DNA from 3 places in the Bacillus sp. FSL K6-3431 genome. Region 2 is predicted to be linked to each of the others. Evidence: a T-box and tRNA genes for the amino acid it is inferred to sense, from the RefSeq annotation. Region 2 holds a T-box; the other regions hold tRNA genes.
The links. The T-box of region 2 lies ahead of MHB53_RS24870 (valine--tRNA ligase). A T-box ahead of a tRNA ligase gene usually reads a tRNA of that ligase, here a tRNA-Val.

Region 1 (9,692 bases), 1.7 Mb from region 2:
TCAGGATGGGTTGATCCAACACCTTCATTAATATTTAAACCATTCGGTGAAGAGCCCATGGTTGAAATATCTGCATCAAGGTCTGCAAATAAATGAGTCGCTAATGAAGAAGTAGCTCCGTGTGCACAATCAAGCGCTACATGAATACCAGAGAAGTCTTCCTCTACCGTCTGCTTCAAAAACTGGAGATATTTTTGTCCACCTTCGAAATAATCATTTACGAGTCCTAAATCAGCACCAACCGGACGCGGTAATGTATCTTCTTCCAGGTCAAGAAGGTCCTCAATTTCTTTTTCCTGCTCATCAGAAAGCTTAAAGCCATCCGGCCCAAAAAATTTAATGCCGTTATCAGAGACTGGATTATGTGAGGCTGAAATCATAACTCCCGCTTGCGCACCCAATACTTTTGTCAAATAAGAAACCCCAGGAGTAGAAATGACACCAAGTCTCATTACTTCAGCCCCAATGGAAAGTAATCCCGATACTAACGCTCCTTCGAGCATGTGACCGGAAATACGGGTATCACGGCCGATGAGAATTTTTGGGCGCTCCGCATTTTTTGTCAAAACATATCCACCAAATCGGCCTAATTTAAATGCCAATTCCGGTGTTAGCTCCGCATTTGCAATCCCTCTTACTCCATCAGTTCCAAAATATTTACCCATTCTATCTATCGCTCCTTCTTTGAACAATGTCTTTGCTAGACATTTTCCTTTTCAGATAATCTTACCTTTACTTGTTTCACTGATAATTCATATTCTACATTTTCTGGTCCCTCTACTTTTAGTTCCACTTCATGTTCTCCAGTAGTTAGACCTTCCAATTGTAAATAAACTTTAATGTCACTTTCTAACGCCTTTTTCAAATCTTCCTTTTCGCCGGTAACCTTAACAGAAACGGTATTATCAGGCGCATCTAGTAATTCAAGATTGAGATTCGACTTTAGTCCTTTGTTTCCCAAAGGGACATCATTTATAATTGTTTCTTCCAATTTTTTTCCTGTAGTAATCTTTACTATAACTGTACTAGGTGTGATTTTATTTACTCCGTCTGGATACTTTATGGGAACTTCTACTTCCGTGTCCTCATGAATGTCACCAACATCAACAGAAAGTTCAATTTCATTTAAATCGCGTAGCACTTCTGTTGTACCGAAAATTAAGACTTCCGGTGTATTAGTACTAACCGTTTTAATGACGATATCCTCGGGAGGTGTTCCTGTTTCTTTTATTTTAACAGGGACATTTTTCCTCGGATTTTTAACCGGTATCGTAACAGACACTGAAGGTGGTTCAACGATAACATCAAGCTTGTTCAAATCGCGATCAAGCACGGTTACGTTTGCAGCCCTTTTAATCGTGTCATTAATCAATCCACTAGCATCAATTGTCGCTTTCACATAAGTAATTTTTTCAATCATCTCTTTTGAACCAATAATATTGACCGTTTTAGGCTCCACTTCTGGATGCTCTGCTTCAAATCCTTCAGCTAAAATACTTCGGTTAAACTCGGCTTCAACTCGAAATTCTTCGGTTACTTTTTCTTGCAGTGAAATTTCAGCGTAGACTGGATCGATATTAACCTTTAGCTTTTCGGAAATATCTTTATATTTGATATCTACACGATGCTTTCCAATTTCCACATCAGATAAATCTATGTATACACTGAAATTCTTTTGCCTCTTTGTCGCTTCAACAAATCTCCGTTGTCCTTCAATTTTCACATCGACTGTTTTGGGGGCACCTGAAACGACAAGGTTTTCAGAGTCGTAAATCAATTCTACCGGTACATCTATAATCGTGTCAGTATCACTATTTTCCATACCATTAGGTGTTGTGCCAGATGATTTTCCAAGATCATTGGCTGAAACAAATAACAATAAAGTTAGTAACAATGCAATAATTCGAATAAACCAGGGATTCTCCATAAAATTATCCATTTTTAGGTTTCTCCCTTCTTTTCCATCTTGATGTGGAGGTTTGTTTCGTTTTATTATCAACAATTAATTCCTTCGTTAAAAGCTGATGGAACTTTTCCGAAGATAATTCTCGATTTAGTTCTCCATTTTGCGCAACAGACACACTACCTGTCTCTTCTGAAACGATGATCGTTAGGCTATCTGTTACTTCACTAATTCCAAGTGCCGCCCTATGCCTTGTGCCAAGCTCTTTTGAAATAAACGGACTTTCAGATAATGGTAAGTAGCACGCTGCTGCGGCAATTTGTGCTTTTTGAATAACGACCGCCCCATCATGAAGTGGAGTATTTGGAATGAAAATGTTAATTAATAATTCAGGTGTTAGGTTAGAGTTCAACTGGATGCCCGTTTCAATATAATCTCCCATCCCTGTTTCTCTTTCTAATGAGATTAATGCACCTATTCGACGTTTCGCCATATAATTAACTGCCTCTGCAATAGAATCAACCATTTGCTTTCTTTCCTCATCTTCATTTAATCCGCTTCTTAAAAATATCTTCCCACGCCCCACTTGTTCAAGTGTGCGCCGTAATTCGGGCTGAAATATGATAATGATAGCTAGGAAACCCCAATCAATCACTCTTTCCATTATCCAGTTTAATGTGTTTAAATGGAGGAAGTCACTTAACATAAATACAATAATGATGACAAAAATACCTTTTAAAAGCTGAACGGCCTTTGTTCCGCGAATTACCATAATAAGTTTATATATGACAAACCAAACGAGGAATATATCTATAATGCGGGACAAATAGTCCATGATGGTAAAATCTGCAAACGGCATATTCTTTCCCCCATCTATTTTTTCAATCTAACACTTCAATTCATTCATTTATGATTATCTTCAAATAACCTATTTATTATAACATATCCTATCTATTGTTCGCTATTTAGAAAAAACTAGAGACTTAACAAGAATATGGCCAAATTTGACCAATTCTTATTAAGTCTCTCCTTTATAGGCTATTTCTCTTCAAAGAGGTTGATTACTTTCTTGCTACCAGCTTTCATTTTATACCATATCCATTCAAACATTTCGTCAATTTCTTCTATGTCTCCTGTAACATTACCAGCAGAAGCCATATACCGTTCTCCATTTATGATCGTTACACTACCATTTACTATTCCTTCTATTCTTAGGCTTCCATTTTTCACTGTAATATTCCCCTCTATTACTTCACCCTCGGGAACAATTACTACACCATTTTCAACTATAAGGTTCTCCCGCGTAGTAACAGAAAACTTTTGATCATCATTCCACATACCTAAAACACTTCCAGCCATTAGAATTAAAAATAAAGATGCGGCCGCAAGTAAGGGGTGGTGACGAAGCCAACGTTTCATGCCAATACTATTCTTTTCCTTTGGCAATCTTCCCATCACGTTAGCAGTGAAATCTTTAGACACTCGTATATGTGATGTGCTCTTAACATAAGCAATCGTCCTTTTTAATTCTTGGAAATGTGTTTGGCAAGAAGAACATTTCTGTAAATGTTCTTTTAACACTTGCTCATCTTCCCGAGACAAATCACCATCTAAATATTCTTGCATATAGAGAACGATCTCTTCAGGACATGCCTTCAATTTCCTTCCCACCTTTACTAAAAATTATGCAGCTGCTTACGCAGCGCTTCCCGGCCTCGATATACACGGGTCTTCACTGTACCCAGTGGGATTTCCAATACTTCACTGATTTCATTTAACGACAGCTCATCCATATATCTTAATACGATCACAGTCCTATATTTATCAGGTAATCGTAAAATTTCTCTTTGAACAATCTCTTGCAACTCCATCGTTTCTACTTCTTTGTCTGGGGACTTACCTTCAGCAGCAATTTTTGAATACATCGTTAAGCCTTCGGCCCCCGAGACCTCTGCATCTAAAAAATAATCGGGTTTTTTCTTTCTGATTCTATCAATGCAAAGATTCGTAGCAATTCGATAAATCCATGTAGAAAACTTTTTACTTTGATTAAAACTGTGAATATTAACATATGCCCTAACAAACGCTTCTTGAGCTATATCTTCTGCTTCATGCCTGTTTCCAAGCATACGGTAACTCAGTTGGAATAATCTATCTTTATATATTTCCACAATGTCACCAAAAGCTTCTTGATCGCCTTTCAACACTTGCTTTATTCTTTCGTTAACGATCGCATCCATTTCTCACTCTACCTCCCGCTCTATGCGGTTATCCATTTATACGTATATAATCAAGAAAAGTTTCAAAATAAAAAAATAAAAATTGCCTTAGTTTTCTACAGATGTATACTATAGAAAACATCATGTCGTTCCTCACTCTTGACCTACATAGAAAGAATTGAGGATAACATAAAAAAACACTCACCATTCTATCTTAACAAATTTTTACTGTTTTTGGTTTACTTTTTTAAAAGATGGGCTATACAATAATAAATCGGATAGAAAGGGGTATTAATAACTATGGGAAAAAGTGAATTATTAATGATAATAGAAGAGAATAGACGAAAAATGGTAGAACTCGGATTAGCGACTTCATTTATAGATGAAAGAGTCGTACGAATTAGCGATCACTTGGACAAGCTGTTGAACATATATCAAGCATTAACACTGGATTTCAAAGAGCAGTAGTTCATGAAAGGAACTACTGCCATCTTTTACAATAACTTCTCCCCGAAAAGTGAACCCGCCAATGCCACTGCAATTTCAGCTGTTTTATTTCTTTCATCTAAAATTGGATTTACTTCTACAAACTCCACAGATGTTATTAATCCTGATTCCGCAAACATTTCCATCGCCAAATGACTTTCACGATAACTAACACCCCCAAGTACTGGGGTTCCAACACCTGGAGCATCATGCGGATCTAGGCAATCTAAATCAAATGATAAATGAACACCATCTGTCCGCCCTTTTAAATAAATAATGGCTTCCTCTATTACCTTTGTCATGCTTAACCTGTCAATTTCATGCATTGTATATACTTTAATGTTTTTTTCTTTTATTAGCTCCTTTTCACCTTGGTCTAGGTCCCTTGCGCCAATGATAACTATATTTTCTGGCCTTATTTTAGGCTTATATCCACCAATATTCGTGAGTGAAGGATGTCCTATCCCTAAACTTACAGCAAGTGGCATTCCATGGATATTTCCAGATGGAGAAGTTTCTTGCGTATTTAAGTCCCCATGTGCATCATACCAAATAACTCCGAGTTGATTATAATGTCTCGCAACACCAGCTATAGTACCAATTGCAATGCTATGATCACCGCCTATTACGAGAGGAAAATTCCCCTTTCCGATAACTTCATCCACTACTTTCGCAAGACTAATATTAGCTAATACAACTGAATCTAAATTTCTTAAAGAAGAGATATTCTCTACATTCTTTTCTCGTTTTCTAACAGGGATATCCCCGAGATCTTCCACTTCAAAATGCAAATTTTCTAGTCTACTAATAACACCTGCATAGCGGATTGCACTCGGCCCCATATCCACACCTCTACGCATTTGACCTAAATCCATAGGTACTCCTAATATCGAAAGTCGCGTTTTCACGGAAGTCTTCCCCCTCACTCTTTTGTTATCTATCATTTATATGCAAAGGAAAGATTGACTCAGGCTCACATATATATGAATATATGCGAGAAAACAACAGAAATTCAGTAGAGGAATTAACTATTTATATACAACAAAAAGCCCTGTTCAATAACAGGGCAATTAATTGTATTAGCTTAAGATACTCTTAAGTTAAATCTTTCATATCATTAATTTTTTTAATGAGCCATGCAGGATTCGAACCTGCGACCCTCTGATTAAAAGTCAGATGCTCTACCAACTGAGCTAATGGCTCAATGGCTGGGCTAGCTGGATTCGAACCAACGAGTGACGGAGTCAAAGTCCGTTGCCTTACCGCTTGGCTATAGCCCACTGATTAAATAATATTATGTATATTTTCCTTAAATCAGATAAATATGCATATTACGGAAAATGGTGGTGGGGGGCGGATTCGAACCGCCGAACCCGGAGGGAGCGGATTTACAGTCCGCCGCGTTTAGCCACTTCGCTACCCCACCTAAAAATATGCAAATAAAAAAATGGTGCCGGCCAGAGGACTTGAACCCCCAACCTACTGATTACAAGTCAGTTGCTCTACCAATTGAGCTAGGCCGGCCTAACAACACAAAATGGTGGAGGATGACGGGTTCGAACCGCCGACCCTCTGCTTGTAAGGCAGATGCTCTCCCAGCTGAGCTAATCCTCCATTTTTTCAAAAAGAATAAGCGGTGCATTTATGCAACAGCCTCATATTTGTACTAAGTAAAATAATGGTGACCCCTACGGGATTCGAACCCGTGATACCGCCGTGAAAGGGCGGTGTCTTAACCGCTTGACCAAGGGGCCACTATGTAAATGTTCTCCTGGAGCTTCCAACCGGGGTTGAACCGGTGACCTCTTCCTTACCATGGAAGCACTCTACCAACTGAGCTATGGAAGCATGGCTCCGCAGGTAGGATTCGAACCTACGACCGATCGGTTAACAGCCGATAGCTCTACCACTGAGCTACTGCGGAATAATTATAGCCTGGCAACGTCCTGCTCTTGCAGGGGGAAACCCCCAACTACCATCGGCGCTGAAGAGCTTAACTACCGTGTTCGAGATGGGAACGGGTGTGACCTCTTCGCTATCGCCACCAGACTTGCACACGGATGTGCTGACTTCTGTGTTGCCACATGACGTGGCGATCTTAACAGAAGATCATTGAAAAGAACTTTTCATTCTTTCAAAACCAGATAAATGAGAAGGTAAACTTGTGAAACATCGATTTAATTCATATTTGATTAAGTCCTCGATCGATTAGTATCCGTCAGCTCCATGTGTCACCACACTTCCACACCGGACCTATCAACCTGATCATCTTTCAGGGATCTTACTAGCTTGCGCTATGGGAAATCTCATCTTGAGGGGGGCTTCATGCTTAGATGCTTTCAGCACTTATCCCTGCCGCACATAGCTACCCAGCGATGCTCCTGGCGGAACAACTGGTACACCAGCGGTGCGTCCATCCCGGTCCTCTCGTACTAAGGACAGCTCCTCTCAAATTTCCTGCGCCCACGACGGATAGGGACCGAACTGTCTCACGACGTTCTGAACCCAGCTCGCGTACCGCTTTAATGGGCGAACAGCCCAACCCTTGGGACCGACTACAGCCCCAGGATGCGATGAGCCGACATCGAGGTGCCAAACCTCCCCGTCGATGTGAACTCTTGGGGGAGATAAGCCTGTTATCCCCGGGGTAGCTTTTATCCGTTGAGCGATGGCCCTTCCATGCGGAACCACCGGATCACTAAGCCCGACTTTCGTCCCTGCTCGACTTGTAGGTCTCGCAGTCAAGCTCCCTTGTGCCTTTACACTCTGCGAATGATTTCCAACCATTCTGAGGGAACCTTTGGGCGCCTCCGTTACTCTTTAGGAGGCGACCGCCCCAGTCAAACTGCCTGCCAGACACTGTCTCCCAGCCGGATCACGGCTGCGGGTTAGAATGTCAGTACAGCAAGGGTAGTATCCCACCAGTGCCTCCACCGAAGCTAGCGCTCCGGTTTCTACGGCTCCTACCTATCCTGTACAAGCTGCACCAACATTCAATATCAGGCTGCAGTAAAGCTCCACGGGGTCTTTCCGTCCTGTCGCGGGTAACCTGCATCTTCACAGGTACTATAATTTCACCGAGTCTCTCGTTGAGACAGTGCCCAGATCGTTGCGCCTTTCGTGCGGGTCGGAACTTACCCGACAAGGAATTTCGCTACCTTAGGACCGTTATAGTTACGGCCGCCGTTTACTGGGGCTTCAATTCGCACCTTCGACCGAAGTCTAAGCGCTCCTCTTAACCTTCCAGCACCGGGCAGGCGTCAGCCCCTATACTTCGCCTTGCGGCTTCGCAGAGACCTGTGTTTTTGCTAAACAGTCGCCTGGGCCTATTCACTGCGGCTCATCTGGGCTATTCACCCAAATGAGCACCCCTTCTCCCGAAGTTACGGGGTGATTTTGCCGAGTTCCTTAACGAGAGTTCTCTCGATCACCTTAGGATTCTCTCCTCGCCTACCTGTGTCGGTTTGCGGTACGGGCACCTATTTCCTCGCTAGAGGCTTTTCTTGGCAGTGTGGAATCAGGAACTTCGGTACTAAATTTCCCTCGCCATCACAGCTCAGCCTTAGAGTGAAGGATTTACCTCCACTCCAGCCTACCTGCTTGGACGCGCATATCCAGCAGCGCGCTTACCTTATCCTCCTGCGTCCCCCCATTACTCAAACGGAAATAAGGTGGTACAGGAATATCAACCTGTTATCCATCGCCTACGCCTTTCGGCCTCGGCTTAGGCCCCGACTAACCCTGAGCGGACGAGCCTTCCTCAGGAAACCTTGGGCATTCGGTGGAAGGGATTCTCACCCTTCTTTCGCTACTCATACCGGCATTCTCACTTCTAAGCGCTCCACTAGTCCTTCCGGTCTAGCTTCACAGCCCTTAGAACGCTCTCCTACCATTGACACCAGAGGTGTCAATCCGCAGCTTCGGTGATACGTTTAGCCCCGGTACATTTTCGGCGCAGAGTCACTCGACCAGTGAGCTATTACGCACTCTTTAAATGATGGCTGCTTCTGAGCCAACATCCTGGTTGTCTAAGCAACTCCACATCCTTTTCCACTTAACGTATACTTTGGGACCTTAGCTGGCGGTCTGGGTTGTTTCCCTCTCGACTACGGATCTTATCACTCGCAGTCTGACTCCCATGGATAAGTCTTTGGCATTCGGAGTTTGTCTGAATTCGGTAACCCGTTGAGGGCCCCTAGTCCAAACAGTGCTCTACCTCCAAGACTCTAACCATGAGGCTAGCCCTAAAGCTATTTCGGAGAGAACCAGCTATCTCCAGGTTCGATTGGAATTTCACCGCTACCCACACCTCATCCCCGCACTTTTCAACGTACGTGGGTTCGGGCCTCCAGTAAGTGTTACCTTACCTTCACCCTGGACATGGGTAGATCACCTGGTTTCGGGTCTACGACCTCATACTTATTCGCCCTATTCAGACTCGCTTTCGCTGCGGCTCCGTCTCTTCAACTTAACCTTGCATGAAATCGTAACTCGCCGGTTCATTCTACAAAAGGCACGCCATCACGCATTAACGCGCTCTGACTACTTGTAGGCACATGGTTTCAGGATCTATTTCACTCCCCTTCCGGGGTGCTTTTCACCTTTCCCTCACGGTACTGGTTCACTATCGGTCACTAGGGAGTATTTAGCCTTGGGAGATGGTCCTCCCAGATTCCGACGGGATTTCTCGTGTCCCGCCGTACTCAGGATCCACTCTGGAGGGAACGAAGTTTCGATTACAGGGCTGTTACCTTCTCTGGCGGGCCTTTCCAGGCCTCTTCGTCTACCCCGTTCCTTTGTAACTCCGTATAGAGTGTCCTACAACCCCAAGAGGCAAGCCTCTTGGTTTGGGCTTTTCCCGTTTCGCTCGCCGCTACTCAGGGAATCGATGTTTCTTTCTCTTCCTCCGGGTACTTAGATGTTTCAGTTCCCCGGGTCTGCCTTCTATTTCCTATGTATTCAGAAATAGATACTACTCCATTACGAGCAGTGGGTTTCCCCATTCGGAAATCTTCGGATATAACGCTTGCTTACAGCTCCCCGAAGCATATCGGTGTTAGTCCCGTCCTTCATCGGCTCCTAGT
Region 2 (9,692 bases):
GGGTTTGCCAAGTACAATTCCATCACAAACAACAATAGTGTCCGAGCCAATTATATAGGCTTGTGGAAATTTCAGGGCTATATTATTGGCTTTTCGTAAAGCGAGAATGGAAACAATCTCACTTGGCGATAATTCCTTTGAGACGGATTCGTCTACATTTGGTGAGTAAGTGGTAAACGGGAAGGATAGTTTCTCAAGTAGATCTTTCCTTCGAGGTGATGATGAAGCTAGTATGAGATGTGGGTGTGGCATTTCATATTCCTGCCTTTCTATAGATCGGGAGATACTCATATATCATATCAAATAGTATTGAATGGAACAACTAGAAAAGACAAGCCCGCCATGTATTTATGTTATCGACGGGCTCCTTCATATAATTTTATGTAGTCTAGTAAGTTCTGTTGGACTTTCTTTAATAACGCCTTATCACCATTGTTAGATTGAAACCCTTTAAGCCCTTCATAGGAGCCATACAACTTATTATAGAGTTCGAATGCCACACCTTCCTTGGAGCGCGTTTCTTCTTTCATTTCTAACGTCTTACCTATTGCTGTTATGTTCGCATCATTAACCTTGCCAGTATTCATTCCACTTATTGCTTCATTGGCAAGCAATTGAAATAACTTTCCTTCCGAGGCAAACAATGTTGCTTCTTCCTTTGATGTGAATGGTATTTTCACACTTCCAATTTGCAACTCTTTTGCCCAAACATTTAACCCATTTTCTTTCAAGTTGGCTTCCCATGCTTTCGCTTCGCCAATAGCGGAAGCAATACCGATAAATACATAATGCTTCCCGTCTTTTTCCATTATCGTTGAAGCATATCCTTGAGCATCATATTCAGATGCTCTATTATCAGCTGCTTCTTTGTTCGAAAAAACATCACCTTGTATAACTGCAGCTGTAAAAGCAGGTAGCTCCGCTGTGTATGGAACTTCAGCTAGTTTATTTGTTTCTTCCTTTAAAACGATTGGTGCTGTTATAGAGCTATCATCTAAGGCTGCGGCCTGATCATCTGGATTCATAACCATCTTCAAAAGAAATGTTCCTAACAATAAACCTACCGCTACCGCAAGAAAAATAGATAATATTAGCGTGGCCAGTGGTGCGGACTTCCTTCCCCTTGAAGTATACTTTTTATTTTTGCTCGGGAAATAATTCACCTTTTGAAACTCAGAAACTTCATTGTATTCCACTTCAGGAAGTACCCAATCAAAATTTTCTTCTTCTAGCGTTTTATCTGCTGCTGCAGATGTTTCTTCTACTGCTGTTTGCCAATTATTAACAATAACTTCTTCCTCAAATGGTCTTTCTTCTCCGTTGATTTTTATTTTGATAGCTGGTTGCTGTGTCTTGTGCTTCTTGTCCATGCATATCAGCCTCCACTTGCAAGTTTGCTTAATGCTACCATAGGTAGAAAAAAAATAGACAAGACATTTGTCGTCTCATCTAAAAAGGTTTTCGTCATATTTTTTATCATTTGTATTTATTTGCAGAATTAAAAGAAAAACGCTTATGCTAGACACTAAAAATACTCTTACTTACTGGCAAGTATACTTATATTTCCATTCAAGAAGAATTGTTTATACCTAGTACTTGTTAAAATGATAGAAGCGAATAATACCATGATAAGATCTGTTCGTTGTAAAAATATACGATCAGCATTCCAAGCGCGATAAATGGACCAAATGGAATAGGCTTTCTTCTTTCTACTAGACCAAGTGCTATCCCTAATACACCAATGACTGCTCCTATTAAGTTAGCAAAAAAGAAAGATAACAAAACTAATTTCACCCCAAGTACAAGTCCCAAAACTGCATATAGTTTTATATCTCCTCCACCTAAACCACCTTTACTAATGATCGTGATACCCATTAAAATTATAAAAATAATAGCGGAGCCAAGAATTGAATCCCACCACGGAGTTAGTGGCTGAATCAATCGTTCTACTAAAATAATAGCTGCAAAAACAAGTAAAACCTTATCAGGAATAATCAAATACGTAAGATCTGAAACAGAAATAATCATAAGTAAAGAAATAAATGTCCAGGCAATCAAAAGCTCAAACGTCCAGCCGATTTTTGCGTAAGCAAAGACAAATAAACAGGCAGTAGCTAGTTCCATGATAGGATAAAGTAAAGTTATTTGATGCTTACACTGACGGCATTTGCCAAGTTGAAATACATAAGATAGAACGGGAATGAGTTCCTTGCATGTCAATGTTTTGTGACACTTAGGACAAGCGGAGCCCGGATAAACAATAGATTCTTTTATCGGGACCCTTAGCCCTACAACATTAAAAAAGGAACCGAGGAGGAGAGCATAGAGGAAAATGATTAGTTTCATAGGAGGGTAATCCTTTCATAAAAATAAATATACTTACGATGAGACAATAATTCATCATAAGTATATTTTATCGTCATATTCTACTAAATACCAGCATTTTCCGTTTTTATATTATATCGTTCTTTAATTTCTTTAATAGGAAAGGCCTAACTAAAGAAATGAAATATAATGAGCCCGTGATGACGAGGACCTCATTTGACTGCATACTATTTATTTGTTCTTTAATTAACGCTCGCCATTCTACATGTGCCTTTATGACATGATTTCCACTCATGGCCTTTAGCTCCTCTGCGGAAGCAGCTCTAGGAAAGTCAAATTGTGTTACATGTAATTCTACGTTCATATTATTAAAGACCGAAAACATTTCCGTTAAATCTTTGTCCTTCAGTGCAGCAAATATAACTTTTATATTTTTACCAAGATATCTGTTGTCAAGTGCTGCAGATAACGCCCTAAGCCCTTCTGGATTATGTGCACCATCGATTAATATGACCGGCTCAGTATGTAGAATTTCCATTCTTCCCGGCCAGTACGCTTTTATTAAACCAGATCTAATGATTGCTTCGTCTAGATTTACTTTTCTATTATCCTTTAGCCAAAATAATGTCGCGATAGCACCTGAAGCATTTTCGGTCTGATGATGTCCTAATAAATTAATTTCAAGATTTTCCATTGTTGTCGAGCCTGATGTAAACGTAAAGTTTTCCGCATGTTCTGTTGATATGATGTCTTTGACAAAGAAGTCCTTATTAATTTGAAATAATTCAGCTTGTTGTTCAGTAGCTTCCGCTTGGAGTACATGAAGCGCATTTACATCTTTCACCGCTGTAAATACTGGTGTGTTTCGTTTTATGATCCCTGCTTTTTCATAAGCAATTTGCTTTAACGTGCTTCCTAAAATTTGCGTATGATCTAGACCTACATTCGTAATCACAGAAACCAGTGGCTCGATGACATTCGTCGAATCATAGCGACCACCTAGTCCAACTTCCATAATTGAAAAGTCCACGGGATTCATCACAGCAAAATAATAAATTGACATCGCTGTAATAATTTCAAACTCTGTTGGCGGCCCGAATTCAGTTTCCTCCAATTCATCAGCGAGCGGTTTTATAACATTAACAAGATGTGTTATTTCATTATCTGAAATTGGCTTACCATTTAAACTGATTCTTTCATTGAATTGCTCAATATACGGGGAAGTAAATGTACCTACTTCATAACCAGCTTCCATCAATACTGAACGCAAATAAGCAACAGTCGAGCCTTTCCCATTTGTTCCACCAACATGAACTGCATTTAACTTGTTTTCAGGATGGTCTAGTTTTTCAAGCATGTATTCCATTCTTTTCAAGCCTGGTTTTACACCAAAACGAAGACGTGAGTGAATCCACTCAAGTGATTCATCATATGTATGAAACAGTTTACACACCTCCAGAATGTAAAGTTATCCTCCTATACAAGGGGAATTAATTTCCTATAAGTGCGTGTTCAAAAGGTGTCAAATTAGAAACAAGAAGTTCGAGTCGCGAAGGTTTTGAGGATCTGACTTGCACAGGATGTGCTGACTTCTGTGTTGCTCACAGGACGTGAGCGAACTTAACAGAAGATCCATCCTATACGTGAGAACCGAAAAAAACGAGCAACGAAGAAATTCGCAGTTTATCATTTGGTGACTTTTTGAACATCCTCTATAAATAAAGAGCTGACACCTCCTTCATTTTTCATTAGGGAGATGCCAAGCACTTTTCAAATTGCTACTTAAATATTTTTCAACTCATTCATACGCTCTTCGACAATCGAACGCTTTTCTACATAATCTTTTTCTTTCACTCTTTCTTCCTCCACCACAGCTTGTGGCGCTTTACTTGTAAACTTTTCATTGGATAACTTTTTCTGAACACGTTCGACTTCTTTATTCCACTTATCCCATTCTTTTTCTAGGCGCTTGATTTCCTCATCAATATTAATTAATCCAGCTAGCGGGAGAAATAGTTCGACACCTGTAACGACAGCAGTCATTGATTTTTCCGGTGTTTTCATGTCTGTTGAAATAATAAGCTCTTCTGGATTACAAAATTTCTCGATGAATTGTTTATTCTTTTCTAGCACTGTAAATATTTCACTATCTTTTGCCTTAAGCATTAACTTAATCTGTTTACTCATCGGTGTATTTACTTCTGCACGGATATTTCGAACGGAACGAATGATATCCATTAACAGTTTCATTTCACTTGCAGCTTGTTCATCCGTAAATTGTTCATTTACTGTTGGCCATGCTGCTACAGTAATTGATTCACCTTCATGCGGTAGGTTTTGCCAAATTTCTTCAGATATGAAAGGCATGAATGGATGGATAAGTCGCATCGTGTTATCTAATACATATGCCAATACAGAACGAGTCGTCTTTTTAGCCGCTTCATCTTCCCCATATAATGGAAGTTTCGCCATTTCAATATACCAATCACATAATTCATCCCAAATGAAATTGTATAAAGCTCTGCCAACTTCTCCAAATTCATATTTGTCTGCAAGTTTCGTTACAGTGTCGATCGTGTTGTTAAGGCGTGTTAGGATCCATTTATCCGCAACGGATTTTTCACCTGACAGATCAATTTCATTATATTCGAGGCCATCCATATTCAATAATGCGAATCGAGAAGCATTCCAAATTTTATTAGCGAAGTTCCAGATTGATTCAATTTTTTCCATACTAAATCTGAGATCCTGACCTGGTGAGCTTCCTGTTGTTAAGAAGTACCGAAGCGAATCAGCTCCATATTGATCAATAACATCCATTGGGTCGATACCATTTCCAAGTGATTTACTCATTTTACGTCCATCTTCTGCACGAATGAGGCCGTGAATAAGTACATCTTGAAAAGGCCGCTTGCCTGTAAATTCTATGCCTTGGAAAATCATTCTCGAAACCCAGAACGAGATGATATCATAACCCGTTACAAGAGCATTATTCGGATAATACCGTTGGAAGTCTCCCGCATCAAGATCTGGCCAACCCATCGTAGAAAATGGCCATAATGCGGAACTAAACCATGTATCCAACACATCATTGTCCTGTTCCCAATTCTCTTCATCCGCAGGTGCCACATTTCCAACATACACTTCTCCAGTCTCTTTATGGTACCAAGCTGGTATACGATGCCCCCACCATAACTGACGTGAAATACACCAATCATGAATGTTTTCCATCCAGTGTAAATACGTTTTCTCAAATCGATCTGGAATAAAATTCACTTTTTCTTCTTGTTTTTGCAAGTCAATCGCTTGATCTGCAAGTGGTTGCATACTAACGAACCATTGTGTCGATAAATACGGTTCTACAACTGCACCGCTACGCTCTGAATGACCGACTGAATGCATATGGTCTTCAATTTGGAATAGTACCCCTTGTTCTTGCAAATCTTTGACGATTTGTTTCCGACATTCAAAACGATCCATCCCTTGATATTTATTAGCATTTTCATTCATCGTACCATCTTCATTCATCACGAGTATTCGCTCTAAATTGTGGCGATTGCCGATTTCAAAATCATTAGGATCATGTGCTGGGGTGATTTTCACTGCACCTGAACCAAAGTCTTGATCCACATAGTCATCGGCAACGATCGGAATTTCTCGACCAATGATAGGCAAAATGACAGTTTTGCCAATTAAATGTTGGTAGCGTTCGTCATCTGGATGAACAGCTACCGCCGTATCACCTAACATCGTCTCAGGTCTTGTAGTTGCTACTTCAATCGCGCCAGAACCGTCTGCAAGTGGGTAACGCATATGGTAAAATGCGCCCTGTACATCTTTATGAATTACTTCAATATCTGATAAAGCTGTTTTCGTTGCAGGATCCCAATTAATTATATATTCGCCTCTATAAATCAGTTTTTTATTATAAAGCGTAACAAACACTTCTCTTACAGCTTTAGAAAGACCTTCATCAAGCGTAAAACGTTCACGTGAATAATCTAAACCAAGTCCGAGTTTTGACCATTGTTGACGAATAAAATCTGCATACTCTGCTTTCCATTTCCAAATTTCTTCCACAAACTTTTCACGTCCGAGATCATATCGCGAGATCCCTTCTTCACGTAGCTTTTCTTCCACTCTAGCTTGAGTAGCTATCCCAGCATGATCCATACCCGGGAGCCACAGAACGTCATAACCTTGCATTCTTTTCATTCTCGTTAAAATATCTTGCAAAGCAGTATCCCATGCATGACCAAGATGTAGACGTCCTGTTACGTTTGGAGGAGGAATAACAATTGTATAAGGCTTTTTATTTGGATCATTATTCGCTTCGAAAAACTTTCCATCAAGCCACCACTGATATCTACCTTTTTCAATTCTTTGTGGTTCATATTTTGTCGGCATCGTAATATTATTATTATTTTCCAACTTTATCCTCCTAGAAAAATCTTTATTTGTAGTAAATGTCGTCTAACTTCAGTGCTATCGTGAAAGCTTAAGCTCCCACAATGCGGGTCATAACGGCGTTGCCACAGGACGTTGCGTTCTTAGCCGTTGTTCCTTTAATAAAAAACACAAAAACCCCCCTCGTCAAAAGGACGAAGGGAGCGGATTCGCGGTACCACCTTTTTTCACGGATGCATGCAACTACCACATACGCCCGGCACTTAACTTAATAACGGTTCTACACCGGCTTCCATTACTCATTATTTTCACGGAAGCTGCTCAAGGGTGACTTTCCAATGTTTCTACTTAAGAAATCTCACAGCATTGATTTCTCTCTCTGAAAGCAGAATGCCAAAGTACTCTTCCCTATCTTAGCAATTAGTCGATCATTCATTTATATATAATATTAGCGAAAATCATATATGATTGTCAATGATTATTATGTCTTTTTATCAGGATAGGCAGATACAATGCAGTTTATACTGTCTAGGCACAAATTTATTTTCTCTACATAATTTATGGTATCAGATATTCAGGGAGGTTTATTGATGAAAAACAAATTCAATCAGTATACATTTCAATCGTGGATGAGGACATTTAAAGGGGCATGCAGGCAGCTCGTTGTCCCCTTCGCTATATTCCAAACGATCAGGACTTTTATTTTCCCTACTACAGTCGATGTTTTATTATTAGCAATCTTTATTGGTTTGGCTCTTGCCTTTCATTATGAATGGTTATAATAATGAATAACTACGGAGCGAGCAAAAGGCTATCTGTTAAAAATCAGGTTAGGAACACACATTATCCTGTGCAGTGTTCGTGGATTCCCTTCACTCGGCTTTGTGTACATTTGAAGTAAGACATTTACAGTTTTTTTTAATGGAAATCAGTAAAAGTTTTATACTTGCTTAACTAACAAAAAACCCTCCACTATTTAGTCGGAAGGTTGCGATTGTTCCATTTGTTTTTTTCTTTGCTCCGTTTCATTTAATGTCATGACGATATATTCTGTATTTTTCATTTGCCAATAACAGGTTTGCAATTCACGAATATACTTCATTTCATTTTTTTCTTTTGCCGTTGAAAAATAACTCTCTATCACTCTATAAATCGCCCCTGGTTGGGCTAAGTAACTGAGAAACAAATACATTTCTTCCTCTTTAAATGGAAAATGCCGAAAGTATAACTCTAGCCACTCTACACTCTCATTAAATTGCTTTGGATGCGTGTTCAGCATTCTCGATAAGAATGGCAATAAATCGTGTATGGGTGAGGCAGTTCTGGACTTTTCAAGGTTAGAAAAGAAACCAAGCCCTTTATCATTATACAAGAAGTGTTCAGTAGAAAGTTTACCATGGACGATCACACTTCTTGCTTTCGTTTCTTCTAAGGAGGCTTCGTGCCACTCGTTTAATTTTCCAAGTGCATAACGCTGCCCCCCACTAATTTCAGAAAAATAAGTGCAAAACATCAATTGAAAAGGTGACATATACCATGTTTTCTCACTAAACTCAATATATGTTTCTAATGCTTCTTGTTCTTTTTCCCAACGCGCTTTCGTTATGTCAAAATGTTCTTTCCGTTCTTCTTTACTAACAGGAACCTCACGAGCTGAGAGTGTATGAATACGCGCCAATTCACGAAACAACTCATGGTGTTTTTGAGTATGGTCTTCTCTTAACTTATTTTCTAACCATGGCATTAAATAATAAAGATATTTTCCTTCTAAAATGGCATAGCGACCATCTGCTGCAGGAAATATGGGAACAATTCGGTTATAGCCACGCTGGTATAGAAATTGCATATAATAAAGGAAATCAAGACCTTCCTCTGCTCTCATTCTCTTTAATGCATAGTCTCCTTTATCCGTATAAACTTTATAAACTTTGCCGTATTTCTCCACAAATTTAGGGTGAAGTCCATAATATTGTACTATTTTTTTTACCTCTTCATCTGAAATACGCACCATTATATATCACCTGCTTATCTAAAAAAAGCCACTATTCCGTCTTAATTTGATTTTAGCGTGGATACTTTTACAGGTATATATAGTACTTGACCCTCAAATACTTCATGATTTGCTTCTAATTGATTTGCACGTAGGATTTGCTGAACAGACACTTTATATTTATCCGCTAATTCCTGAATCGAATCTCCAGTCTGTACAAAGCAGACCTTAAGCTTCGCTGCAGATTCTTCCTCTTTTCTTGCAAAGAAATCAGAAAATGACATGGATTTATATTTATCTTTTTTCTTTTTCACTTTATTTTTTTCTTCGTTGTCTTTATGTGAATGGGAAGACGACTCTTCATCATATTTGCCATTATTCATATGTGACGAGGATTCCATATACTGTTGGGAACTTTCACTTGGCATGTAGTTTCTCCTTCGTTCCAAAGACCCCACGGCTATTTCTGGCAACTTCGGAAGATGATAATCTAAGGTAGGACGTACATCTGCTAATTCTTTTTCCTTAAAGATAATATTTGCCTCTACTTTAAATGGATCATAAAAACTAGTATCTTCAATTTCTCTTTCCTTCCATTCCTCCCCCCTCGAAACCACTTGAAGCTCTATTGATTCATCCTCGATGGCTTCTTCCTGGTGTTCTGCTTGATGCTTTTCGCTGATTTCCGCTAGAACTTCTGTAGACTTCTCTTCCTGGATTCTTGCTTCTTTTTCTTCTGGCGCTTCTTCAAGTGCTTGGATTTCTTCTGACACTCTTTCAGTCTCTACTGCTATCCGAGTTTCTTCTACAACTTCGTTGCGGGCTTCTATTTGTTTTTCTTCTGACTTCTCTTCACTGATTTCTTCCATAACATCTTCTGATTCTTTCCCCCGAACCTCCAATTGAATTTCTTCTCTTTCTTCTTGCAAAACTTCCTCTTTTAAAGCATGTGCTTCGATATTTTCTTCCG
Region 3 (9,692 bases), 1.8 Mb from region 2:
TCCATCCATCATAAAAAATTCACTTTTTTCATGTGCACACTTTTCGCAAAGTTGTATAACCATTTTCTCGCCATTCACAACTTTTGTAAAATGTAAGGTTGCCGGCCTTTCATTACATTCCTGGCATATCATCTTGTTCACCCTTTCGCTTCATTCATATTTTATTGCTTGAAGTAATGCTTTCAGCAACCTTGCTCGTAAGTGATCCCGATCAGGCAAATCAATATATATAACCGACCTATCCATTACACTTAACATTAATTTTGCTTCTTTCTCAGATACCAATCCTTCTTCAAGCAACCGGATAATAACATCTTGGGCACTTGCCTGACTAATTTTGCTACCTATTATTACTTTAAGTTGGTCAATTAAGTGCGCCTTATCATGAATTCTTACCCTTGTTATTCTTATATACCCTCCTCCGCCTCGCTTACTCTCTACCAAATAGCCTCTTTCCATCGTAAATCTTGTATTTATCACGTAATTAATTTGCGAGGGTACACACTGAAACTTATCTGCCACCTCACTTCTTTTAATCTCAACAATTTCTGTTTCGCTCATTTCGAGCACCTTTTTCAAATAACTTTCAATAATATCGGAAATATTCCGCATCATCAAGGCGCCTCCCTAACCAATGCTTGACTTTGACTATATTTGACTTAATTATACAAGAGAATATGTTATGTATGCAATTAGATAGGTTTAACATTATTATTCTATCCATACTTTGGAAACATGAAACCAAAATGAAGGACCATTTTTTGCAAAATCAATTAATTAATTTCGCAATGTTCGACAAGATTACAATCTTTGTAAAAAACACGCGTAAAAGCACTTAAAGTCTTACTAATTAATGTTAATATCATAAATTTAAAAATTACACTAGTTTAATCGAGAAATACACCGTTTCTATTACTAGCTGATAAAAGACAAAAAAGGCACGACACATATAAAATGTGTCGTGCCTTGATGCCTGGCAACGTCCTGCTCTTGCAGGGGGAAACCCCCAACTACCATCGGCGCTGAAGAGCTTAACTACCGTGTTCGAGATGGGAACGGGTGTGACCTCTTCGCTATCGCCACCAGACTTGCACACGGATGTGCTGACTTCTGTGTTGCCACATGACGTGACGATCTTAACAGAAGATCATTGAAAAGAACTTTTCATTCTTTCAAAACCAGATAAATGAGAAGGTAAACGTGTGAAACATCGATTTGATTCATATTAGATTAAGTCCTCGATCGATTAGTATCCGTCAGCTCCATGTGTCGCCACACTTCCACGCCGGACCTATCAACCTGATCATCTTTCAGGGATCTTACTAGCTTGCGCTATGGGAAATCTCATCTTGAGGGGGGCTTCATGCTTAGATGCTTTCAGCACTTATCCCTGCCGCACATAGCTACCCAGCGATGCTCCTGGCGGAACAACTGGTACACCAGCGGTGCGTCCATCCCGGTCCTCTCGTACTAAGGACAGCTCCTCTCAAATTTCCTGCGCCCACGACGGATAGGGACCGAACTGTCTCACGACGTTCTGAACCCAGCTCGCGTACCGCTTTAATGGGCGAACAGCCCAACCCTTGGGACCGACTACAGCCCCAGGATGCGATGAGCCGACATCGAGGTGCCAAACCTCCCCGTCGATGTGAACTCTTGGGGGAGATAAGCCTGTTATCCCCGGGGTAGCTTTTATCCGTTGAGCGATGGCCCTTCCATGCGGAACCACCGGATCACTAAGCCCGACTTTCGTCCCTGCTCGACTTGTAGGTCTCGCAGTCAAGCTCCCTTGTGCCTTTACACTCTGCGAATGATTTCCAACCATTCTGAGGGAACCTTTGGGCGCCTCCGTTACTCTTTAGGAGGCGACCGCCCCAGTCAAACTGCCTGCCAGACACTGTCTCCCAGCCGGATCACGGCTGCGGGTTAGAATGTCAGTACAGCAAGGGTAGTATCCCACCAGTGCCTCCACCGAAGCTAGCGCTCCGGTTTCTACGGCTCCTACCTATCCTGTACAAGCTGCACCAACATTCAATATCAGGCTGCAGTAAAGCTCCACGGGGTCTTTCCGTCCTGTCGCGGGTAACCTGCATCTTCACAGGTACTATAATTTCACCGAGTCTCTCGTTGAGACAGTGCCCAGATCGTTGCGCCTTTCGTGCGGGTCGGAACTTACCCGACAAGGAATTTCGCTACCTTAGGACCGTTATAGTTACGGCCGCCGTTTACTGGGGCTTCAATTCGCACCTTCGACCGAAGTCTAAGCGCTCCTCTTAACCTTCCAGCACCGGGCAGGCGTCAGCCCCTATACTTCGCCTTGCGGCTTCGCAGAGACCTGTGTTTTTGCTAAACAGTCGCCTGGGCCTATTCACTGCGGCTCATCTGGGCTATTCACCCAAATGAGCACCCCTTCTCCCGAAGTTACGGGGTGATTTTGCCGAGTTCCTTAACGAGAGTTCTCTCGATCACCTTAGGATTCTCTCCTCGCCTACCTGTGTCGGTTTGCGGTACGGGCACCTATTTCCTCGCTAGAGGCTTTTCTTGGCAGTGTGGAATCAGGAACTTCGGTACTAAATTTCCCTCGCCATCACAGCTCAGCCTTAGAGTGAAGGATTTACCTCCACTCCAGCCTACCTGCTTGGACGCGCATATCCAGCAGCGCGCTTACCTTATCCTCCTGCGTCCCCCCATTACTCAAACGGAAATAAGGTGGTACAGGAATATCAACCTGTTATCCATCGCCTACGCCTTTCGGCCTCGGCTTAGGCCCCGACTAACCCTGAGCGGACGAGCCTTCCTCAGGAAACCTTGGGCATTCGGTGGAAGGGATTCTCACCCTTCTTTCGCTACTCATACCGGCATTCTCACTTCTAAGCGCTCCACTAGTCCTTCCGGTCTAGCTTCACAGCCCTTAGAACGCTCTCCTACCATTGACACCAGAGGTGTCAATCCGCAGCTTCGGTGATACGTTTAGCCCCGGTACATTTTCGGCGCAGAGTCACTCGACCAGTGAGCTATTACGCACTCTTTAAATGATGGCTGCTTCTGAGCCAACATCCTGGTTGTCTAAGCAACTCCACATCCTTTTCCACTTAACGTATACTTTGGGACCTTAGCTGGCGGTCTGGGTTGTTTCCCTCTCGACTACGGATCTTATCACTCGCAGTCTGACTCCCATGGATAAGTCTTTGGCATTCGGAGTTTGTCTGAATTCGGTAACCCGTTGAGGGCCCCTAGTCCAAACAGTGCTCTACCTCCAAGACTCTAACCATGAGGCTAGCCCTAAAGCTATTTCGGAGAGAACCAGCTATCTCCAGGTTCGATTGGAATTTCACCGCTACCCACACCTCATCCCCGCACTTTTCAACGTACGTGGGTTCGGGCCTCCAGTAAGTGTTACCTTACCTTCACCCTGGACATGGGTAGATCACCTGGTTTCGGGTCTACGACCTCATACTTATTCGCCCTATTCAGACTCGCTTTCGCTGCGGCTCCGTCTCTTCAACTTAACCTTGCATGAAATCGTAACTCGCCGGTTCATTCTACAAAAGGCACGCCATCACGCATTAACGCGCTCTGACTACTTGTAGGCACATGGTTTCAGGATCTATTTCACTCCCCTTCCGGGGTGCTTTTCACCTTTCCCTCACGGTACTGGTTCACTATCGGTCACTAGGGAGTATTTAGCCTTGGGAGATGGTCCTCCCAGATTCCGACGGGATTTCTCGTGTCCCGCCGTACTCAGGATCCACTCTGGAGGGAACGAAGTTTCGATTACAGGGCTGTTACCTTCTCTGGCGGGCCTTTCCAGGCCTCTTCGTCTACCCCGTTCCTTTGTAACTCCGTATAGAGTGTCCTACAACCCCAAGAGGCAAGCCTCTTGGTTTGGGCTTTTCCCGTTTCGCTCGCCGCTACTCAGGGAATCGATGTTTCTTTCTCTTCCTCCGGGTACTTAGATGTTTCAGTTCCCCGGGTCTGCCTTCTATTTCCTATGTATTCAGAAATAGATACTACTCCATTACGAGCAGTGGGTTTCCCCATTCGGAAATCTTCGGATATAACGCTTGCTTACAGCTCCCCGAAGCATATCGGTGTTAGTCCCGTCCTTCATCGGCTCCTAGTGCCAAGGCATCCACCATGCGCCCTTTCTAACTTAATCATTTGGTCCATGATAAGCGATGCATTGCTGCGTCAGCTTCTCATTGCCTGATCATAAAAAAAGGTCATACATACTTACGGATAAATCCATAAGGTGATGTTTCTCGGTTTATTGCTTCTCATTTTATCTGGTTTTCAAAGAACGAAAGTATTTGGTGGAGCCTAGCGGGATCGAACCGCTGACCTCCTGCGTGCAAGGCAGGCGCTCTCCCAGCTGAGCTAAGGCCCCATTAAATTAGAAATATCCCCATTTCAAATAAACAAATGTGGGATGGTGGGCCTGAGTGGACTCGAACCACCGACCTCACGCTTATCAGGCGTGTGCTCTAACCAGCTGAGCTACAGGCCCACATTGTGTGAATGGTAAGAGAGTTCGACCTCTCAAAACTGAACGAAACAAAAACGTCTGTTTATGTTGGCACCGCGGCCAACAGTTTCCTTAGAAAGGAGGTGATCCAGCCGCACCTTCCGATACGGCTACCTTGTTACGACTTCACCCCAATCATCTGTCCCACCTTCGGCGGCTGGCTCCCGTAAGGGTTACCCCACCGACTTCGGGTGTTACAAACTCTCGTGGTGTGACGGGCGGTGTGTACAAGGCCCGGGAACGTATTCACCGTGGCATGCTGATCCACGATTACTAGCGATTCCGGCTTCATGCAGGCGAGTTGCAGCCTGCAATCCGAACTGAGAATGGTTTTATGGGATTAGCTAAACCTCGCGGTCTTGCAACCCTTTGTACCATCCATTGTAGCACGTGTGTAGCCCAGGTCATAAGGGGCATGATGATTTGACGTCATCCCCACCTTCCTCCGGTTTGTCACCGGCAGTCACCTTAGAGTGCCCAACTGAATGCTGGCAACTAAGATTAAGGGTTGCGCTCGTTGCGGGACTTAACCCAACATCTCACGACACGAGCTGACGACAACCATGCACCACCTGTCACTCTGTCCCCCGAAGGGGAAATCCCTATCTCTAGGGTGGTCAGAGGATGTCAAGACCTGGTAAGGTTCTTCGCGTTGCTTCGAATTAAACCACATGCTCCACCGCTTGTGCGGGCCCCCGTCAATTCCTTTGAGTTTCAGCCTTGCGGCCGTACTCCCCAGGCGGAGTGCTTAATGCGTTAACTGCAGCACTAAAGGGCGGAAACCCTCTAACACTTAGCACTCATCGTTTACGGCGTGGACTACCAGGGTATCTAATCCTGTTTGCTCCCCACGCTTTCGCGCCTCAGCGTCAGTTACAGACCAAAGAGCCGCCTTCGCCACTGGTGTTCCTCCACATCTCTACGCATTTCACCGCTACACGTGGAATTCCGCTCTTCTCTTCTGCACTCAAGTCCCCCAGTTTCCAATGACCTTCCACGGTTGAGCCGTGGGCTTTCACATCAGACTTAAAGGACCGCCTGCGCGCGCTTTACGCCCAATAATTCCGGACAACGCTTGCCACCTACGTATTACCGCGGCTGCTGGCACGTAGTTAGCCGTGGCTTTCTGGTCAGGTACCGTCAAGGTACCGGCAGTTACTCCGATACTTGTTCTTCCCTGACAACAGAGTTTTACGATCCGAAAACCTTCATCACTCACGCGGCGTTGCTCCGTCAGACTTTCGTCCATTGCGGAAGATTCCCTACTGCTGCCTCCCGTAGGAGTCTGGGCCGTGTCTCAGTCCCAGTGTGGCCGATCACCCTCTCAGGTCGGCTACGCATCGTTGCCTTGGTGAGCCGTTATCTCACCAACTAGCTAATGCGCCGCGGGCCCATCTGTAAGTGATAGCCGAAGCCATCTTTCAACCTTCCTCCATGAGAAGAAAGAAATTATCCGGTATTAGCTCCGGTTTCCCGAAGTTATCCCAGTCTTACAGGCAGGTTGCCCACGTGTTACTCACCCGTCCGCCGCTAACTTCCGGGAGCAAGCTCCCTTCCATTCGCTCGACTTGCATGTATTAGGCACGCCGCCAGCGTTCGTCCTGAGCCAGGATCAAACTCTCGTTAAAGTGTTTGTAGCTCATTTGCTGGTCTTACATGTATTACTTTTTGACGTTTTGTTTCGTTCAGTTTTCAAAGATCAAACTTATTTTCTGCCTTCTGATTGCGACTTATCTATAATATCACTATTAAAAGCATTTGTCAACACATTCTTTTGGTGGAGCCTAACGGGATCGAACCGTTGACCTCCTGCGTGCAAGGCAGGCGCTCTCCCAGCTGAGCTAAGGCCCCATTAAAATCTATTGAAAGTGGTCGGGAAGACAGGATTCGAACCTGCGACCCCTTGGTCCCAAACCAAGTGCTCTACCAAGCTGAGCTACTTCCCGTTTTAAATGGCGCGCCCGGCAGAAGTCGAATCCACAACCTTCTGATCCGTAGTCAGACGCTCTATCCAATTGAGCTACGGGCGCATATAAATGGTGCCGAGAACCGGAATCGAACCGGTACGGTAGTCACCTACCGCAGGATTTTAAGTCCTGTGCGTCTGCCAGTTCCGCCACCCCGGCACTACTTTGGAGCGGAAGACGGGATTCGAACCCGCGACCCCCACCTTGGCAAGGTGATGTTCTACCACTGAACTACTTCCGCGTTTGAAATTGGCATTTTAGAACCTGCATAGTTTATAGGACATAATTGCCCTTAGCAGATATTAATTAAGTGCGGGTGAAGGGAGTCGAACCCCCACGCCTTGCGGCACTAGATCCTAAGTCTAGCGTGTCTGCCAGTTCCACCACACCCGCATAAAATGGTGAGCCATGCAGGATTCGAACCTGCGACCCTCTGATTAAAAGTCAGATGCTCTACCAACTGAGCTAATGGCTCGTACATAACATATATCCTTTTATAATTTAACATTAAAAAACTGGTGCCGGCCAGAGGACTTGAACCCCCAACCTACTGATTACAAGTCAGTTGCTCTACCAATTGAGCTAGGCCGGCAATGAAAATGGTGGAGGATGACGGGTTCGAACCGCCGACCCTCTGCTTGTAAGGCAGATGCTCTCCCAGCTGAGCTAATCCTCCATTTTAAAAATAATCATAAGGTACATAAACTTCATTTTTTTCAATTACACACTTGTTGACTCCCTTAATTTCTCGGTCGTTTCCTTATAAGTGTTTATTTCTTCTAAAACAACATTTCAAAAAATATCATTTCGCCTGGCAACGTCCTGCTCTTGCAGGGGGAAACCCCCAACTACCATCGGCGCTGAAGAGCTTAACTACCGTGTTCGAGATGGGAACGGGTGTGACCTCTTCGCTATCGCCACCAGACTTGCACACGGATGTGCTGACTTCTGTGTTGCCACATGACGTGACGATCTTAACAGAAGATCATTGAAAAGAACTTTTCATTCTTTCAAAACCAGATAAATGAGAAGGTAAACGTGTGAAACATCGATTTGATTCATATTAGATTAAGTCCTCGATCGATTAGTATCCGTCAGCTCCATGTGTCGCCACACTTCCACGCCGGACCTATCAACCTGATCATCTTTCAGGGATCTTACTAGCTTGCGCTATGGGAAATCTCATCTTGAGGGGGGCTTCATGCTTAGATGCTTTCAGCACTTATCCCTGCCGCACATAGCTACCCAGCGATGCTCCTGGCGGAACAACTGGTACACCAGCGGTGCGTCCATCCCGGTCCTCTCGTACTAAGGACAGCTCCTCTCAAATTTCCTGCGCCCACGACGGATAGGGACCGAACTGTCTCACGACGTTCTGAACCCAGCTCGCGTACCGCTTTAATGGGCGAACAGCCCAACCCTTGGGACCGACTACAGCCCCAGGATGCGATGAGCCGACATCGAGGTGCCAAACCTCCCCGTCGATGTGAACTCTTGGGGGAGATAAGCCTGTTATCCCCGGGGTAGCTTTTATCCGTTGAGCGATGGCCCTTCCATGCGGAACCACCGGATCACTAAGCCCGACTTTCGTCCCTGCTCGACTTGTAGGTCTCGCAGTCAAGCTCCCTTGTGCCTTTACACTCTGCGAATGATTTCCAACCATTCTGAGGGAACCTTTGGGCGCCTCCGTTACTCTTTAGGAGGCGACCGCCCCAGTCAAACTGCCTGCCAGACACTGTCTCCCAGCCGGATCACGGCTGCGGGTTAGAATGTCAGTACAGCAAGGGTAGTATCCCACCAGTGCCTCCACCGAAGCTAGCGCTCCGGTTTCTACGGCTCCTACCTATCCTGTACAAGCTGCACCAACATTCAATATCAGGCTGCAGTAAAGCTCCACGGGGTCTTTCCGTCCTGTCGCGGGTAACCTGCATCTTCACAGGTACTATAATTTCACCGAGTCTCTCGTTGAGACAGTGCCCAGATCGTTGCGCCTTTCGTGCGGGTCGGAACTTACCCGACAAGGAATTTCGCTACCTTAGGACCGTTATAGTTACGGCCGCCGTTTACTGGGGCTTCAATTCGCACCTTCGACCGAAGTCTAAGCGCTCCTCTTAACCTTCCAGCACCGGGCAGGCGTCAGCCCCTATACTTCGCCTTGCGGCTTCGCAGAGACCTGTGTTTTTGCTAAACAGTCGCCTGGGCCTATTCACTGCGGCTCATCTGGGCTATTCACCCAAATGAGCACCCCTTCTCCCGAAGTTACGGGGTGATTTTGCCGAGTTCCTTAACGAGAGTTCTCTCGATCACCTTAGGATTCTCTCCTCGCCTACCTGTGTCGGTTTGCGGTACGGGCACCTATTTCCTCGCTAGAGGCTTTTCTTGGCAGTGTGGAATCAGGAACTTCGGTACTAAATTTCCCTCGCCATCACAGCTCAGCCTTAGAGTGAAGGATTTACCTCCACTCCAGCCTACCTGCTTGGACGCGCATATCCAGCAGCGCGCTTACCTTATCCTCCTGCGTCCCCCCATTACTCAAACGGAAATAAGGTGGTACAGGAATATCAACCTGTTATCCATCGCCTACGCCTTTCGGCCTCGGCTTAGGCCCCGACTAACCCTGAGCGGACGAGCCTTCCTCAGGAAACCTTGGGCATTCGGTGGAAGGGATTCTCACCCTTCTTTCGCTACTCATACCGGCATTCTCACTTCTAAGCGCTCCACTAGTCCTTCCGGTCTAGCTTCACAGCCCTTAGAACGCTCTCCTACCATTGACACCAGAGGTGTCAATCCGCAGCTTCGGTGATACGTTTAGCCCCGGTACATTTTCGGCGCAGAGTCACTCGACCAGTGAGCTATTACGCACTCTTTAAATGATGGCTGCTTCTGAGCCAACATCCTGGTTGTCTAAGCAACTCCACATCCTTTTCCACTTAACGTATACTTTGGGACCTTAGCTGGCGGTCTGGGTTGTTTCCCTCTCGACTACGGATCTTATCACTCGCAGTCTGACTCCCATGGATAAGTCTTTGGCATTCGGAGTTTGTCTGAATTCGGTAACCCGTTGAGGGCCCCTAGTCCAAACAGTGCTCTACCTCCAAGACTCTAACCATGAGGCTAGCCCTAAAGCTATTTCGGAGAGAACCAGCTATCTCCAGGTTCGATTGGAATTTCACCGCTACCCACACCTCATCCCCGCACTT

Region 1: it has a tRNA-Val gene. The T-box ahead of MHB53_RS24870 (valine--tRNA ligase) is inferred to sense a tRNA for this amino acid. The anticodon was not compared.
Region 3: it has a tRNA-Val gene. The T-box ahead of MHB53_RS24870 (valine--tRNA ligase) is inferred to sense a tRNA for this amino acid. The anticodon was not compared.

The regions. Positions count from the first base shown of each region.
Region 1 covers NZ_JBBOCT010000001.1:3,480,180-3,489,871, reverse strand. The annotation lists gene glmM (phosphoglucosamine mutase) at 1-665, opposite strand, end outside; gene MHB53_RS16990 (CdaR family protein) at 701-1,939, opposite strand; gene cdaA (diadenylate cyclase CdaA) at 1,932-2,762, opposite strand; gene MHB53_RS16980 (anti-sigma factor) at 2,942-3,562, opposite strand; gene sigW (RNA polymerase sigma factor SigW) at 3,580-4,143, opposite strand; gene MHB53_RS16970 (aspartyl-phosphate phosphatase Spo0E family protein) at 4,423-4,590, shown strand; gene rocF (arginase) at 4,617-5,552, opposite strand; tRNA gene MHB53_RS16960 (tRNA-Lys) at 5,739-5,811, opposite strand; tRNA gene MHB53_RS16955 (tRNA-Gln) at 5,814-5,888, opposite strand; tRNA gene MHB53_RS16950 (tRNA-Tyr) at 5,950-6,034, opposite strand; tRNA gene MHB53_RS16945 (tRNA-Thr) at 6,057-6,132, opposite strand; tRNA gene MHB53_RS16940 (tRNA-Val) at 6,147-6,222, opposite strand; tRNA gene MHB53_RS16935 (tRNA-Glu) at 6,288-6,362, opposite strand; tRNA gene MHB53_RS16930 (tRNA-Thr) at 6,381-6,456, opposite strand; tRNA gene MHB53_RS16925 (tRNA-Asn) at 6,458-6,532, opposite strand; rRNA gene rrf (5S ribosomal RNA) at 6,542-6,657, opposite strand; rRNA gene MHB53_RS16915 (23S ribosomal RNA) at 6,797-9,692, opposite strand, start outside.
Region 2 covers NZ_JBBOCT010000001.1:5,224,880-5,234,571, reverse strand. The annotation lists gene MHB53_RS24890 (Maf family protein) at 1-252, opposite strand, end outside; gene MHB53_RS24885 (SPOR domain-containing protein) at 354-1,370, opposite strand; gene MHB53_RS24880 (prepilin peptidase) at 1,600-2,346, opposite strand; gene MHB53_RS24875 (bifunctional folylpolyglutamate synthase/dihydrofolate synthase) at 2,453-3,691, opposite strand; gene MHB53_RS24870 (valine--tRNA ligase) at 4,108-6,732, opposite strand; T-box leader at 6,920-7,156, opposite strand; gene MHB53_RS24865 (hypothetical protein) at 7,323-7,514, shown strand; gene ysxE (spore coat protein YsxE) at 7,709-8,743, opposite strand; gene MHB53_RS24855 (LysM peptidoglycan-binding domain-containing protein) at 8,785-9,692, opposite strand, start outside.
Region 3 covers NZ_JBBOCT010000001.1:3,390,082-3,399,773, reverse strand. The annotation lists gene MHB53_RS16465 (UvrB/UvrC motif-containing protein) at 1-132, opposite strand, end outside; gene MHB53_RS16460 (CtsR family transcriptional regulator) at 151-612, opposite strand; rRNA gene rrf (5S ribosomal RNA) at 972-1,087, opposite strand; rRNA gene MHB53_RS16450 (23S ribosomal RNA) at 1,227-4,159, opposite strand; tRNA gene MHB53_RS16445 (tRNA-Ala) at 4,312-4,387, opposite strand; tRNA gene MHB53_RS16440 (tRNA-Ile) at 4,431-4,507, opposite strand; rRNA gene MHB53_RS16435 (16S ribosomal RNA) at 4,602-6,153, opposite strand; tRNA gene MHB53_RS16430 (tRNA-Ala) at 6,301-6,376, opposite strand; tRNA gene MHB53_RS16425 (tRNA-Pro) at 6,395-6,471, opposite strand; tRNA gene MHB53_RS16420 (tRNA-Arg) at 6,479-6,555, opposite strand; tRNA gene MHB53_RS16415 (tRNA-Leu) at 6,563-6,651, opposite strand; tRNA gene MHB53_RS16410 (tRNA-Gly) at 6,659-6,733, opposite strand; tRNA gene MHB53_RS16405 (tRNA-Leu) at 6,804-6,885, opposite strand; tRNA gene MHB53_RS16400 (tRNA-Lys) at 6,892-6,967, opposite strand; tRNA gene MHB53_RS16395 (tRNA-Thr) at 7,009-7,084, opposite strand; tRNA gene MHB53_RS16390 (tRNA-Val) at 7,093-7,168, opposite strand; rRNA gene rrf (5S ribosomal RNA) at 7,302-7,417, opposite strand; rRNA gene MHB53_RS16380 (23S ribosomal RNA) at 7,557-9,692, opposite strand, start outside.